2 regions of the Trichococcus sp. TS_SC_9 genome follow, and region 1 is predicted to be linked to the other one. Evidence: riboswitches for the same ligand, from Rfam matches in the RefSeq annotation. Region 1 holds a riboswitch; the other holds the start of a gene.
What was found. A riboswitch is a leader RNA that binds a small molecule or an ion and turns the genes downstream of it on or off. The one in region 1 is predicted to bind lysine.
Positions count from the first base shown of each region.

Region 2: another riboswitch for lysine. It lies ahead of dapD (2,3,4,5-tetrahydropyridine-2,6-dicarboxylate N-acetyltransferase); the one in region 1 lies ahead of AC0J5I_RS13925 (ABC transporter substrate-binding protein/permease).

Region 1 is NZ_CM149591.1:2,878,514-2,885,873, forward strand. Features, by position in the region: partial or broken gene AC0J5I_RS13925 (ABC transporter substrate-binding protein/permease) at 2-1,680, opposite strand; lysine riboswitch at 1,874-2,028, opposite strand; gene AC0J5I_RS13930 (HAD family hydrolase) at 2,229-2,942, shown strand; gene AC0J5I_RS13935 (lactate/malate family dehydrogenase) at 2,946-3,905, shown strand; gene panD (aspartate 1-decarboxylase) at 3,977-4,363, opposite strand; gene panC (pantoate--beta-alanine ligase) at 4,379-5,221, opposite strand; gene panB (3-methyl-2-oxobutanoate hydroxymethyltransferase) at 5,236-6,006, opposite strand; gene AC0J5I_RS13955 (hypothetical protein) at 6,382-7,353, opposite strand.
Region 2 is NZ_CM149591.1:2,060,260-2,067,619, reverse strand. Features, by position in the region: gene AC0J5I_RS09965 (aldo/keto reductase) at 1-35, opposite strand, end outside; gene AC0J5I_RS09960 (DUF2179 domain-containing protein) at 76-606, opposite strand; gene AC0J5I_RS09955 (hypothetical protein) at 646-1,161, opposite strand; gene AC0J5I_RS09950 (M20 metallopeptidase family protein) at 1,587-2,729, opposite strand; gene dapD (2,3,4,5-tetrahydropyridine-2,6-dicarboxylate N-acetyltransferase) at 2,761-3,474, opposite strand; lysine riboswitch at 3,634-3,779, opposite strand; gene AC0J5I_RS09940 (aminotransferase class I/II-fold pyridoxal phosphate-dependent enzyme) at 4,122-5,288, shown strand; gene scfB (thioether cross-link-forming SCIFF peptide maturase) at 5,613-7,016, opposite strand; gene scfA (six-cysteine ranthipeptide SCIFF) at 7,086-7,241, opposite strand.

The DNA.
Region 1 (7,360 bases):
ATTAATTTGCTCTGTCTCTTCCTGCTTGTTTTTTGCGAGCCATTAATTCTGGTGTAGTCAATTGGTCTTGCCCTGCACCCATCATCTGGTAATTATCAGGACCTTGCATTTTTCTTTCAATGGCACGCAGGACGCGCGTCACCGTGAAGGTCATGACGAAGTAAATGATTGAAGCCACGAAGAATGATTCGAAATAACGGAAGTTATTCCCGGAAATCGATTTGGTCGTAAAGAACAATTCCGAAACGGATATGACGTTCAATACGGATGTATCTTTGATGTTGATGACGAATTCGTTCCCTGTAGCCGGCAGAATATTCCGGATTACTTGCGGCATGACGACATTCCGCATCGTTTGCAGATGATTCATCCCGATCGCTTGAGCAGCTTCGAATTGCCCTTTGTCGATGGATATGATCCCACCGCGGACAATTTCCGACATATAAGCACCCGTATTGACCGATACAATCAGCAACGCTGCAAAAATGCGGTTCATGTCGATATCAAATGCCAAAGCCGCCCCATAATAGATGACCATCGCTTGCACGATCATCGGCGTTCCTCGGAAAATTTCGATGTAGCATGACAGCAAAAAATTCACCACATTGTACGCGTGTTTTTTCCAGCCCGATTCCGCAACCGGGATCGTACGGATGACGCCGATCATAAGACCGATACCCAGTCCGATTACAGTTCCGATTAAAGCGATATATAATGTTGTCCATGCACCGGATAAAAACTGTCTCCAGTTTTCTTCGATGATTCGGATAACCCAACTAAACTCCATTTAATGTATGCCCCTTTTTGATATTCCGTCCGCCTTGATTATTCAGCTGACGGCTGGTTTTGGATTGCTTCATCCATCATTTGGATGCGTTCTTCTTCGGTGATGCCACTCAAAATCTCATTGATCTGATCTTTCAATTCACTTTCTTTAATCAAACCGATTGCGATTTCTGAATCAGCTGCGGACAATTCAAACGTATCCGCTTCATCCAATTCGATCATTTTGAATGCAGAATTGGCTGCTGAAGCGCTGATGGCTTCTGGACGTTCCGATACGTAAGCATCAATTGTACCTGACTCCAAAGCTACGCGCATGGAAGTGAAACTGTCCATTGCCGGTTGCTTTTGCACGCCTTCGATCTGATCGATGACGCCATAGTGCAATGTATTCAACTGTGCTGTGACTTTCGCATCCGCGAAGTCAGCTAAAGCTGTCGCATCTGCATAAGCGCCATCCGCTTTTACGACAATCACAAGTTCAGTCGTGTAGTAGGAATCCGAGAAATCAATCGCTTCTTTACGTTCCTCCGTTGGCGACATACCTGCAACGATAGCATCGATTTTGGATGAAACCAATGCCGGCACCAAGCCATCCCATTCCGTCTTGACGATGACCAGTTCTTTGCCTAATCCATCTGCCACTTTTTGTGCCATCTGAACATCATAGCCATTTGCATAACCATCAGCGCCGTCGATTTTCACAGCACCGTTGCTGTCGTCATTTTGTGTCCAGTTGAAAGGAGGATAGCCCGCTTCCATTCCAACCGTGAATGTTTCAGAATCCGCTGTACCATTAGCCGCGGATGAATCATCAGTGGCTCCGTTACCGCAACCCGCCAAAATAAACAAGCCTGTCAATGCCGCCATTGTTTTTTTCCATGTTTTTACTGTCATCTCTATTTCCTCCTAATGTATATAGTCCTTTTTAACTGCTCAAAAATAATAACAAATAACCCTTCTTATACGGCCGCTTTTTATCCACCTTTCTACCCATAGAGCGTCATAACAACGATAATTCAGTCCGTTTTTGTGCAAAAAAATAGACTATAAAGCAAAAGGCCCTATAATCCAGCTTCCTTCTGCCCGCAATACCGAAAGTACTCCACAAACGATTTTGGGCAAATCGTTCTGACAGTGTCAGGATTCTTAACCCTGACCCCAACACAGCAAACGCTGCATTTCGGCGAACACCCCTTTCAAACGGGCATTTTACTCTTGATGTTCGCAGCCTCTTCCATTATTGTATGATCGTATGACATTATTGTATGTTATTATACTGTACTGATTTTTAATTTGCAACAAAAAGCGCTTTGCCCCGCCATTTGAGCAGCCAATTCCATTGCCGTGCATCTTGGCGCGCCTTCCCTATTTTTCCCATTTCAAAAAACCGGTTTCGGATGCTATACTGACTGCAACAACCAAAGGGAGGAACTACTTCAATAATGCTTACTATTCTATTCGATTTGGACGATACTTTATACGACACAGCAAGTCCGTTTTTCCGAGCGTTGGAAAATTACCGCTTGGAGACCAGCTACAACGACGAAGCCACATTTGCTCTTTTCCGCGAGCATTGCGATACCGCCTTCGACCTGTTCTCCAACGGGAATCTGACGCTGGCCGAGTCCCACATTATGCGCACACAGCATACGTTTGCCGACTTGGGTCTTACGCTCACTACCGCAGAGGCCATGCACTTCCAGGAAACCTACCAAAAAAGGCAAGCAGAAATCACGTTAAGCCCAGGGATCGGGCAGCTGTTGAATGAGCTGAAAAGTCAGAACATTCCGATTGCGGTCTTCACAAACGGCCCTGAAAAGCACCAGATGAAAAAGTTTAACGCGTTGGGACTGGAGAGATGGGTGCCGCCAGTGCGCATCTTCATTTCCGAAAAAATCGGTTATCCAAAACCCCACGCAGCGGCTTTCGCGCATGTGCAGGAGGCTTTGGGAGCGAACCCTGATGAGCTGCTCTTCATCGGGGATACCTTCGAAACGGACATCATCGGCGGACAGACTGCTGGGTGGACATCGTTGTGGTACAACCATCGCCGGAAACCGGAAGATGAAAAAGTGGTGCTGGAGCCAACCTTCTATTCTGTAGCAGACATGCACCAAGCCATTCATGACAATATCTCAAAACGAAAGGAAATGTGACTTATGATCCAAACAAAATTAGCCATCATAGGTATCGGCCATGTCGGTTCGCAAGTATTGACCGACTGCAGCCACCTCAACCTATTTTCCGACATCGTCCTGATCGACAGCAATGAAGCAACGGCAAGAGGAGAAGCATTGGACCACCGCCATGCGCTGGCCGCCAGCTACCGGACAAACAGCAAAATCTATGCCGGCGACTATGCAGACTGCGCCGATGCGGACGTCATCATCATTTCCGCGGGCGTCAGCGAGAAGCCTCGCCCGGGCGAGGCGATGCCCCCAAGAGCATTGATGGGCAAAGAGAATGCCGTTGAAATTCGCAAGATCATGGCCAGCATCACCGAACATACAAAAGACGCCATCATCATCCTGATAACGAATCCGGTCGATACGATTACCTATATCGCCGAAAATGAGTTCGACTATCCGAAAGGCAAGATTTTCGGCACCGGAACGACTTTGGATACTTTCCGCTATCGTCAGATTGTTGCTGCCCACTATCAGGTCGATCCCAAGAACGTCAACGGCTATATCATGGGAGAACACGGCAGCACCGCCTTCCCGGCTTTCAGCAGCACGACTGTGGGTGCGCTCACCCTTCCCCAATGTGATGCCTTATTGGACCCTGCGGAACCATTGGACCGAAAATTCGTCAGCCAAGAAGTGGTGCACACAGCTTCCGATGTCTTCAACTGGAAAGGTTGGACTAATTCAGGCATCGGGGAAGTCGCAGCAGCCTTGGCCCGCGCGGTCATGCTGGACGAGAAAAGCATCTTCCCTGTGACCGCAACCGTCGACGGCTTTTACAACTGCCATGGCGAAGCGGCCTTCAGTATGCCTTGCATCATCGGAAGGAACGGCTTGGAGAAACAGATTCCCTTGCCGCTGGATGATGAAGAATACGAAAAAATTCAACTCTCCATCAAAGATATTCAATTTACGCTGCAATCCGTGAGATAGGAAAAGCGCAACCGCATCGATCCAATAGGACCCAATGCGGTTGCGCTTCTTTTTGTTGCTATCTGGACAGCCTACATGCTGAGTCTGCCGTGTTCTTCATATCTAGTTACTGTTGTGATGGCGTTCTGCTCATCCACAAACACCACCAGCGGTTTGTGTTCCTTCGCTTCCTGTTCATCCATCATGCAGTAAGCCATGATGATGATTTTGTCGGACACCTGAACGCAACGGGCAGCGGCACCGTTCAAACAGATCATGCCCGAGCCGCGTTCGCCTGCGATGACGTAAGTTTCGAACCGGGCCCCGTTGTCGATGTCGACGATCTGGACCTTCTCATATTCGATCAGTCCTGCGGCGTCCAGCAAGTCCTTGTCGACAGTGATGCTGCCCACATAGGAGAGCTCCGCCTGGACAACGACGGCGCGGTGTATTTTACTTTTTAGCATATTTAGTTGCATTGTTTTTCCCCCCACTTATTCCGTGATAAAATTATCGATCAGACGCGTTTTTCCGATATAGACTGCCAAAGCCACCAATACAGGTTGCTCGACGCTATCCACTTGCTGCAGCGTACGCGCATCCACCAACTCCACATAATCGATCTTTGCCATCGGTTCCGCTTGGATGGTTTCCGAAATGGCCTTGAGGATTTTGGCAACATCCTGCTCGCCATCCGCAAGCATTTGCTTCGCGACTTCGAGCGCCCGGCTCAGCACCAACGCTGCCTTTCGCTCATCCGCTGACAGATAACTGTTGCGCGAGCTTTTCGCCAATCCGTCCGCTTCCCGGATGATCGGGCAACCGATGACTGTGACGTCCATATTGAGGTCGCGGACCATCTGCTGGATGACCGCCAATTGTTGGGCATCCTTCTGTCCGAAATAGGCGCGGTCCGGCTGCACGATGTTGAACAGCTTTGTCACGACTGTGCAGACGCCCCGGAAATGAGCCGGCCTGCTCTTTCCGCACAAGCTCTCCGTCAGACCATGCATGTCAACAAAGCTGCTGAAATCGGGATGGTACATCTCTTTCGGCTCGGGATGGAAAATCAGGTCCACTCCGCTGGCTTCGCACAAGGAGGCATCCTTTTCCAGATCCCTTGGATAGCTTTCCAAATCTTCGGATGGGCCGAACTGCATCGGATTCACAAAAATGCTGACGACCACCCGATCGTTTTCGCTGACGGCTTTCTGCATCAAGCTTTGATGGCCTTCATGGAGATAGCCCATCGTCGGTACGAAGCCGACCGACAAACCTTCCTTTTTCCAGGCCTTCACGGTACTGCGGATTTCTTCAACCGTTGCTGCAATCTTCATTCGTGGTTACTCCTCTAATATAATTTTTCGATGACCGCATCGGACAGCGCAAAGGTGTGCTCCGCTGCCGGAAACGCGCCGCTTTTCACTTCGGTTATGTAGCCCTCGATGGCTGTCTGCATCTGCGGTCCGATCTCCGCGTAGCGCTTGACGAATTTCGGTGTGAAATCGGAATATAGCCCCAGCATGTCCTGATAGACCAACACTTGGCCGTTGCAGCCGTTTCCTGCGCCGATGCCGATTGTCGGAATCGAGATGCTCTTTGTGATCAGATCGGCCAGCTTGGCCGGGATGCATTCCAGCACCACCGCAAAAGCTCCTGCTGCTTCCACCGCTTTCGCCTGCTCAATCAAGCTGCGCGCAGCCTCTTCATCTTTACCTTGTACTTTGAATCCTCCGAAAGCATGGACGGATTGTGGCGTCAGTCCGATATGCGCCATGACCGGTATGGAAGCTTCCACGATCGCCTTGATCTGCGGGCAGACTTCAAGGCCGCCTTCCAGTTTGACTGCCTGCGCCCGGCCTTCTTTGATCAGCCTGCCTGCATTGGAGACCGCGTCATAGACGGAGGTCTGATAGGACATGAACGGCAGATCGCTTACGACCAACGCATCCTTTACCCCTCTGGCGACAGCTTTCGTGTGGTGGATCATATCCTCCATCGTTACCGATAGGGTGTCTTCATACCCCAGCATCACCATCCCCAGCGAGTCGCCAACCAATACTGAGTCGATCCCTGCAGCATCAATCAGTTTGGCAGTGGAATAGTCGTAAGCAGTCAGCATCGTGAGACGCTCATTTTTCTGCTTGGCATTGTGGAAAGTCAAAACCGATTTCTTCACCCGAATTCTCATCCTCTCTTCATCCAACATAATATATTATTCACACATTACGTTCTGCGGGGAATAATGTCAACAACTTTTTGAATCTGGAAGCCCTGCCAAAAGCATTCGTTGTCATGACACATGGATATTCCAAACGAAATGTAGCGGAAATAGGCGTGAACATAAAAAAATAACCTTCAGAGCGTCGCAGGAAAACTGTCCTATCAACGCTTCTGAAGGTTAAATTTGTAATGTGATGGAGAAGATTATTTAGTGTGAATTAAAATCCTAAAGCCAACTTATTAAACTAAACTCATCAACGGAACATTTTATTACTTAATAACATTTCGAGCACGGTTCTAATCCCAATGATAGAGCCTGGTCCATTGTCGATTCAATGTATGTCCCATTTCCACATTTATGATTATGGTATTTTGAACCAGTTGGAGTAATTAAAACAACCTGCCCATAATTTTGTTGTGGAGCTGCGGCCGCTCTGTTGGCTTCCGCCTGGGCAGCCGCTGCTTGCTCTGCTGCTACTCTATCTGCCTCTGCTTGGGCTGCGGCAGCTTGCTCTGCAGCAATTCTATCAGCTTCTACTTGAGCCGCAGCAGCTTGCTCTGCAGCGATTCTATCAGCCTCTGCTTGAGCAGCCTGCTCTTCAATAGTTCTTTCTACGCTAGATATACGTGAAGAAAAGTCCTTTTGCCGGGTGACGACAACCGCTAAATAGGTTTTTGCATTCTCAATTGATTCACCCGTTAAATTTGCTTCTGCCGATGCTATTGCTTCCTCCGCTAATCTTATGTTTTCTTCTTCTCGAATTACTTCTTCCTCAATAGCTTTCAATTTATTTTGAAGTGCTTGGGAAGGCTCATCTACTTTATCTAAGGTTTTTGTGGCAGTCTCAAAATTAGATCGAGATGGCCATGAATCAGCAACAGTAATCGCGGCAGTGGCACTTTTCAATAATTTTTTTTGATTTGATTCTGCTTTTGCATTTTCTTCTGCTGCAAGTTCTTTCTCCGTATTTCCCTTCGTAGATGCAGTCTCTACTAGGGATTGCTTTGACGTTGATTCTGAGGCAGTACTTCCCTCTCCAGATGTCATTAATGCGAAGGTACCAAACAAACTGATGACCGTACCAACAATAGCGAGTTTCATTTTTTTAGGATTGGGAGTCTTTTTCATGTAATGCCAAATACCATATCCGAAAATTATTAAAAGCACGGGGGATATTAGCTGGAAAATAGCAATAACAAAGACAGAAGCAAGTAATACGCCAAATAATTTCATAATCTTTTTCATTTTCATT
Region 2 (7,360 bases), 820 kb from region 1:
AGGTCGGTTCTTCCCAATTTCACAAGTTCTGTCATCTCGTTTCCCCTTTCCTTGCCCGTTCATTTATTCATTTGTTTATTTTTTGCCAAGATGGACCCGTTTGGACCAGAAGCCGCCGTGGATGTATTTCGGATCGTATGAAACCATGAAAGCTTTCGGATCGATTTCCAATACTTTGTTCTGAAGATGGCGTTCGGCTTTGCGTGTGAGCAGGATTTCAAGTACAAGCCGCTCGCCGTCCCTCCCGTGGGCTCGGTAGCATGAGACTCCATAGCCAAAATCGCGCAGTAAGTTCGGCATTGGGCTGTTCACATCCTGCGTCATGACGGTGATCATTGTGTACCCAAGCGCGAGCAAATCCTCGATTTTGATGCCGATAGCGATGCCGGCCCCGTAACCGAGCGCATAGGCCGCCAGATTGAGTGGATTGTCCAGACTGTTCATGACCATCGACAGTCCCAAAACATAGATGACGATTTCCACCATGCTCAACAGTGGCGCCAAAATGCGGTAGCCTTTTATCGTCAACATGAACCGGATCGTGTTCATCGTCACATAGCTCAGACTGATCGCGAATATTTTCGCCAATAATCCCCAATCGAACATCGTCATCACCCTCTCCTTTTTTGATTCAAACCTATCCTCTTAGTATTGTGCAGGATGGCGGGTGTATTCCCCTGTTACGATATCCATTTCCAGCAATTCCCCGGTCGTTCCGTTGTAACGGTAAAAACCGACGGAGCTTGCTACATCAGTGCCGTTTTCGCGGACGTTGATTGTGACTTCATTGCCCTCGACCGATTCCACGATAAACAGGTACACATCGCTTTCGACATAGCCTGTCAATTGCGTGATTGTTTGTTTCGCCTCGGTGATCAGTGTTGCCTCATCGGTGGTCTGAGCAGTATCGGCGGTCGTTGCGGGATCCGCCGTGGTACTGTTTGCTGCGGATTGTGCTTGCACGCTCTCATCTGCTTCCAAACTGCTCGCTCTTGAAGCAGCTTGATCGCTTGCTTCGTTGGTCGTTTCTGTATCTGATTGTACTTGTGACGTGCTTGTCGCCGCCTCGGTGGCTGCTGTGTCTGTTGCCGGACTCTGGCACGCGACAAGAAGCCATGCTGTTGACCCTAAAAGCAATGCGGATAATCTTTTCTTATGCATAATTTCCCCTCTTTCATACAATATATGATTCCATTGTACCTTTTTTGAGGAGAAAATGCTTTTCCCATCCATCAACTTAATCGAACCTTTACAATTTTATTGGATGTGGCGCAATATTGCGGCAGCTGATCCAGTTTGCCCGCTTCGATCAAATTTGGCAAAAAGCGGCTGCGGGAGATGTGCAATACAAACTGGCCCCCAGCTCCGGCGAGGGTTCTTTTGCCGGAAGAGACCGGAAATAAAAGGGCGCTCCTCCGAGGAGTCTTCTGCTTGTCGGAGGTGAGCATCTGTATGCGGTCCTGTCCTCCGGCGAAACACCCCTCACCGGAGGACGGCAATCGTTATGTGCCTCGAAAGAAAAAAGCACCCTGGTGAGGGTGCTTTTTGGTTGTATATTTTGTGTTCGGTAACTTGACTGTTGGCTTTTAGCCCTTCAGCCCTTCCTTTTCCAGGATCAGGTCATAGCAAGCGATTCCCTGCAGCAGCACCTTCTCGTCGAAGTTGAAGCGGCTGCTGTGGAGCGGGTGCGTCCAACCCATGTCGGGACGGCCGGTCCCGAGCAGGATGAAGGCACCGCGGATGCTCTCTTGGTAGAAAGCGAAGTCCTCGGCCAACATCAATGGTTTGACGACTTCGTAGGCATCTGCCGGCAACGCGTCCATCAACGTGCCGATCATTTCCGCATCGTTCGTGACTTCTGGATAGAAATCGCGGATATCCAACGTGCAGATGACGCCGCTCATGCGCTCGATGCCTGCACAGATATCGGCAAGGCGCTCCTTGATGGATGCATAGACCGCCTTATCGTAGCTCCGGATCGTCCCGGTCATCTCGGCTTTTCCGGCCACGATATTGCGGGCTTCCCCGGCATGGAGCGTGCCGATGTTCACGACAGCTGGTTGCAAGGGATCAAGATCGCGGGCCAGAATGTTCTGGACCGAGAGCAGGATCTGTGCGGCGGCAATCAAGGCATCCTTGCCGAAGTGCGGCTGCCCGGCATGCGAGCTGACGCCCTCAAGCGTGATGTCGAATTCGCCGTTGCGCGCCATCAATGGTCCCTTTGCCAAGCCGAGAATGCCTTCAGGGAGACTCGGATACAGGTGGTAACCGTAGATTTTTTTGACCTGCAGCTCCTGAAGAATGCCGGAGTCCATGATCCATTTCGCGCCACCCGGGCCTTCTTCAGCCGGCTGGAAGACCAAAACGACGGACTTTTCCAAAATCGGCAGGGACTTCAGGTATTTTGCGAAACCCAACAATAAGGCCATGTGCCCATCGTGTCCGCACGCATGCATTTTGCCCGAATGAAGGGAAGCGAAATCCGCTCCTGTTTCCTCGGTTACTTCCAGGGCGTCCATGTCCGCACGGAAAGCGACAGCCTCTGGGAACTTGCCCTTCAGGACGGCTACCCAGCCCGTTTCGGCGGTGCTGATCGGTTCATAACCGAACGACACCAGCTTTTGGCGGACGTATTCCGAAGTCAACGGCAGATCGAAGCCAATCTCCGGAATCTGGTGGAGCTCCCTTCGGATCGTCTTCACCGTATCATATAATTCTGCAATTTGCATGCTGTTCACCTGGTCCCTCCGCGTTTAGTTATTAGTCTCTTAAGTCCGCCAACAATTTGGTTTTTTCGCTTGTCTGAGCGTCCTTCATCTTCACGATTTTAGCAGGGGATCCCGCAACAACCGCGTTAGCCGGTACGTCTTCCAATACGATTGCGCCTGCTGCGACAACAGCGCCTTCGCCGATGTGCACGCCTTCGATGATGACAGCGTTCGCGCCGACCAGAACACCGTCTTCGATGATGACTGGTGATTTCGATGGTGGCTCAAGGACGCCTGCAACCACTGCGCCTGCTCCGATGTGGCAATTTTTGCCGATTGTGCCGCGTGCGCCGACCACCGCGCCCATATCGATCATTGTGCCTTCGCCGATGATTGCGCCGATGTTGATGACCGCACCCATCATGATGACGGCACTCTTGCCGATTGTCACGTGATCACGGATGAATGAACCTGGCTCGATGCGCGCTTCAATTTTGGTAGTGTCCAACAACGGAATCGCAGAATTGCGTCTGTCGTATTCCATCACATGATCTTTGATCTTATCTTTGTTTTCTTCCAAGAAAGGATAGATCGCTGCAGCGTCGCCGAAGACTGTGTAGCTGTCTCCGTTTCCGAAGAATTTCAAGCCTTCGTAGGCAGGATTCTCGAAATCCCCTTTGATGTATAGTTTTATAGGTGTTTGCTTTTCGGCAGCTTTGATATATGCTGCGATTTCGTAAGCATCTGTCAATAATAGTTCGCTCATTTTGATGTTTCCTCCCGATCATTTTTTCTGTTCCAACATGCCCATTATAGCATGCTAGCCTGTGTTTGCCTTATGCGGCAGGCAGCCGTTTGTTGCTGAAATGCAAAAAAAATAGCGGTAAGCGAGTGCTTACGGCTACGGAGACCTGCATTCGCCCAACCAAGCTAAAGCGCAATCCATTGTCATCGGGCAACAACAATGGAACAGCCCCACATTTGTTCAACCTGGGTCCAGCATCTGCATGCTTCGGCGACCGTCCCTTTCCCTTGCGGTAATCTTGACCAGCCGCGACCTCTTTTTGCTTGGAGATTCATTTTATTTTTCTAATCGTACACTTATCCGCCAGAACTGTCAACCGCTCCGGGGCAGAAGCTGGATTCAACTTGGTCTCTAAGTGTTTTGGAGTTGCATGGCAAGGCGCGGGCTGGACTCCGGATCGGAAAGTGCTGGGCAGGATCGGCCACTCCTATGTGAAAACGCTCATCAAACTCGCGGATTTCTAATTTTCACCCAAGAGTACGCAACTTTGCATAGAAATACGTCTGCAATCGTGTTATGTTATTTTCATGATATTGGGCGTCAGCAATCGGCTGGCGCATGTTCGACTATACATTGATAAAGGATATTTCATCCGGAGGAGATAAATTATGAGCAGAGAAACGAACCGTTTTGTGAAGCAACTGAAGGGGTCGCCCATCCGCAACTTTGACGCGGCCATCAGCGACGTGAAGGATCTGATCCGTTTCACAATGGGGGAGCCAGATTTCGATACGCCGGATTTCATCAAGGCGGCGGCCGCAGAGGCTTTGAACCAGAATCAGACGCATTACGCCCCTTCCGCCGGTGTCCTTGAGACCCGCAAGGAAGTCGCGAAGTTCATGGAGCGGAAATACGGCCTGCATTACAACGCCGAGACCGACATCATCCTGACTGTCGGCGCAACGGAAGCGATCACTGCGTCGATGTTCGCGCTGATGAATCCGGGCGACAAAGTGATCATTCAATCGCCAGCCTTCCCGCAGTATGAATACGTTACGCATTTGGCTGGCGGCCAGAGCGTCAAAATCGACACATCCGAGACGGGTTTTCTGATCACACCAGAGGACCTGACGGCGGCGTTGGATGAGAATCCGGAAACGAAGATGGTCGTGCTTACCTATCCGAACAACCCGACCGGAGCCACTTACACGCAGGCGGAAGTCGAAGCCTTGGCCGATGTCGTCAGGAAATATGATGTGTTTGTCCTCAGCGATGAGATCTACAGCGAACTGACCTACGACGGCAGTCACACATCCATCGCCAAGTATATCCCTGAGCAATCGATCGTCATCAATGGCACTTCGAAAAGCTACGCAATGACAGGCTGGCGCGTCGGCTTTGTCGCTGCCCAAGCGGACCTGATCCGCGAAATTCTGAAATATCACCAAAGCTTGGTCACTTGCGGCTCTACCCCTGCACAAACGGCAGCCGGTGTTGCTTTCCGCGACGGTGATGAAGCGACTGCCACGATGAAAGCTGCCTACCTCAAACGCAGGGACATCCTGTTGGAAGGCTTGACGGCTGCCGGGCTGAAGATGAACAATCCGGACGGCGCTTTCTACCTGTTCCCGCGTATTCCGGAGCAGTACGGCGACGATGACTGGAACTTCTGCATCGACCTCGCGCGCAAAGCCGGCGTCGGCGTCATCCCTGGATCGGCTTTCGGCGAATCCGGAGTCGGCTATTTCCGCATGAGCTATGCCGCCAGCGACGAGAACGTCATCGAAGGCTGCCGACGGATCGTTGCATTTCTGGAAGATTTGAATGCAAAATAAGTGAATGAATGTTTAACCGCACAATCGGGCGATTGTGCGGTTTTTTCTGTTGGGTTTTGGTTGTTGATTGTTGGCCGGAGGAATGGCCCACATTTTTTGGGTTTGCTCCGGCGAGAGCCGGCTTCGCCGGAGGTCCGGCTGACATTCGGATTTCTCCTCCGGGGAGGGTGGGCTCGTCGGAGGTGGCGTCAAAATTTTGGATCGTCCTCCGGCCAACGCCTCCTTCTCCGGAGGAGCAGCCGCTCCGCCCATCCCCACAACAAAAAGAAGCGCCCGCCGACAACAATCCGGCGCGCACTTCTTTCATTTTATGTCGTTAAATTCTTACTCAGCAGCCATCGCTTCGGCTTCCATCTCGCGGATCGATTCCGCGACTTTCACCATCATCGAGCATTCCACGCGTTTGCGGAACAGGTCGCAACTGAATTCATAATTGCCTTTCAACGAACCTGTCGCATGCAGGGAGTTTGCAGGGCAGCCGCCGCTGCAGTACAATTTAGCCCAGCAATCCTGGCATTCCGGTTTGGAATAGCAGTTGACTTCCTTGAATTGGCCTTGCAGTTCCGGTTTGGTCACGCCATCCCAGATATTACCCAGGCTGAATTCTTCATCACCAACGAATTGGTGGCAAGGGAATATTTCGCCCCAAGGAGTGACAGCCATGTATTCCGTTCCTGATCCGCAGCCGGAGATGCGTTTCTGGATGCAAGGGCCTTCGGAAAGATCCAGCATGTAGTGGTAGAAAGTGAAGTCGTTGCCCTCTTCGCCGCGCTTCAGCATTTCCTCAGCCAAGATTTCATACTGTCTGTACAATGCCGGAAGATGTTCCTCCGTCAATGCGTAAGGTTCGGTTGGGTCGCAGATAACCGGTTCCATCGACAGTTTGTCGAATCCGAGATTAGCCACGTGGAAAATGTCGTTTGTGAAATCGACGTTATTGCCTGTGTAAGTGCCGCGGACGTAGTATTCCTTGTCGCCGCGCCCTTCCACAAATTTCTGGAATTTCGGCAAAATGTAGTCATAGCTGCCTTTTCCGTTAACAGTGCGGCGCAGCCGGTCATGGATTTCCTTACGTCCGTCCAAGCTCAAAACGACGTTGTACATTTCTTTGTTCAGGAATTCATTGATTTCGTCGTTCAAAAGCATCCCGTTTGTTGTGAAAGTGAAACGGAAAGTCTTGTTGGACTCCTCTTCCTTGCTGCGCGCGTATTCGACGATCTGTTTCACGACGCGCCAAGCCATCAACGGCTCGCCGCCGAAGAAATCGACGTCCAGATTGCGGTGGAAACCGGAATTCTCAAGCAGAAAATCGATTGCTTGCTTGCCGACTTCAAATTTCATGATCGCTCTGTCGCCATTGTACTTGCCTTGGCTGGCGAAGCAGTAATCGCAAGTCAGGTTGCAAGTGTGGGCAACGTTCAAGCAAAGAGCTTTCACGAATGTTTGGCGGTTTTTCAAATCGATGGAAAGGTCTTGGTACAAGTCTTCCGTGAACAATTCCCCGTTGGCCTTCAATTCTTCGACATCCGACAGCGTATCGCGGATCTCCATTTCGTTGATTTCAGGGTCGTTCGCATATTGTGCCAGCATCATCGTAACAATCTCTTCGACCGGCGTTGCTTCGTACAGCGCGATGATGTCGAAGGCAAGGTCGTCCACGACATGGACGGCACCGCTGTAGGTATCCATTACGATATTGTATCCGTTCAGTTTATATTGATGAATCATTTCGGTTTCAAACTCCTTTTTTGTCCATAAAATTGCCGCCCAACTGAAATCAGTCAGGCGGACTCTTTTTTACTTCGCTGCTTGTCTAGGGTTCACACAGCTTTGGTTAGCGATTCCGCAAGAAGTTTTGCATGCGGATTGGCAAGATGTTTGGCATGCTCCGCAGCCGCCGTGTTTGGCAGTATCCTTCAGGTTGCGGGTGCTTAATGTTACGATTCTTTTCATAACGACATCTCCTCTGAAATAGGTTAAGGAAGCATATTGCTTGACAGAAAAATGCTTCCTTTGTGAATTATTTTACCAACAAATTGTTAGTCCGTCAATCTACCGACCTATCAGCATAG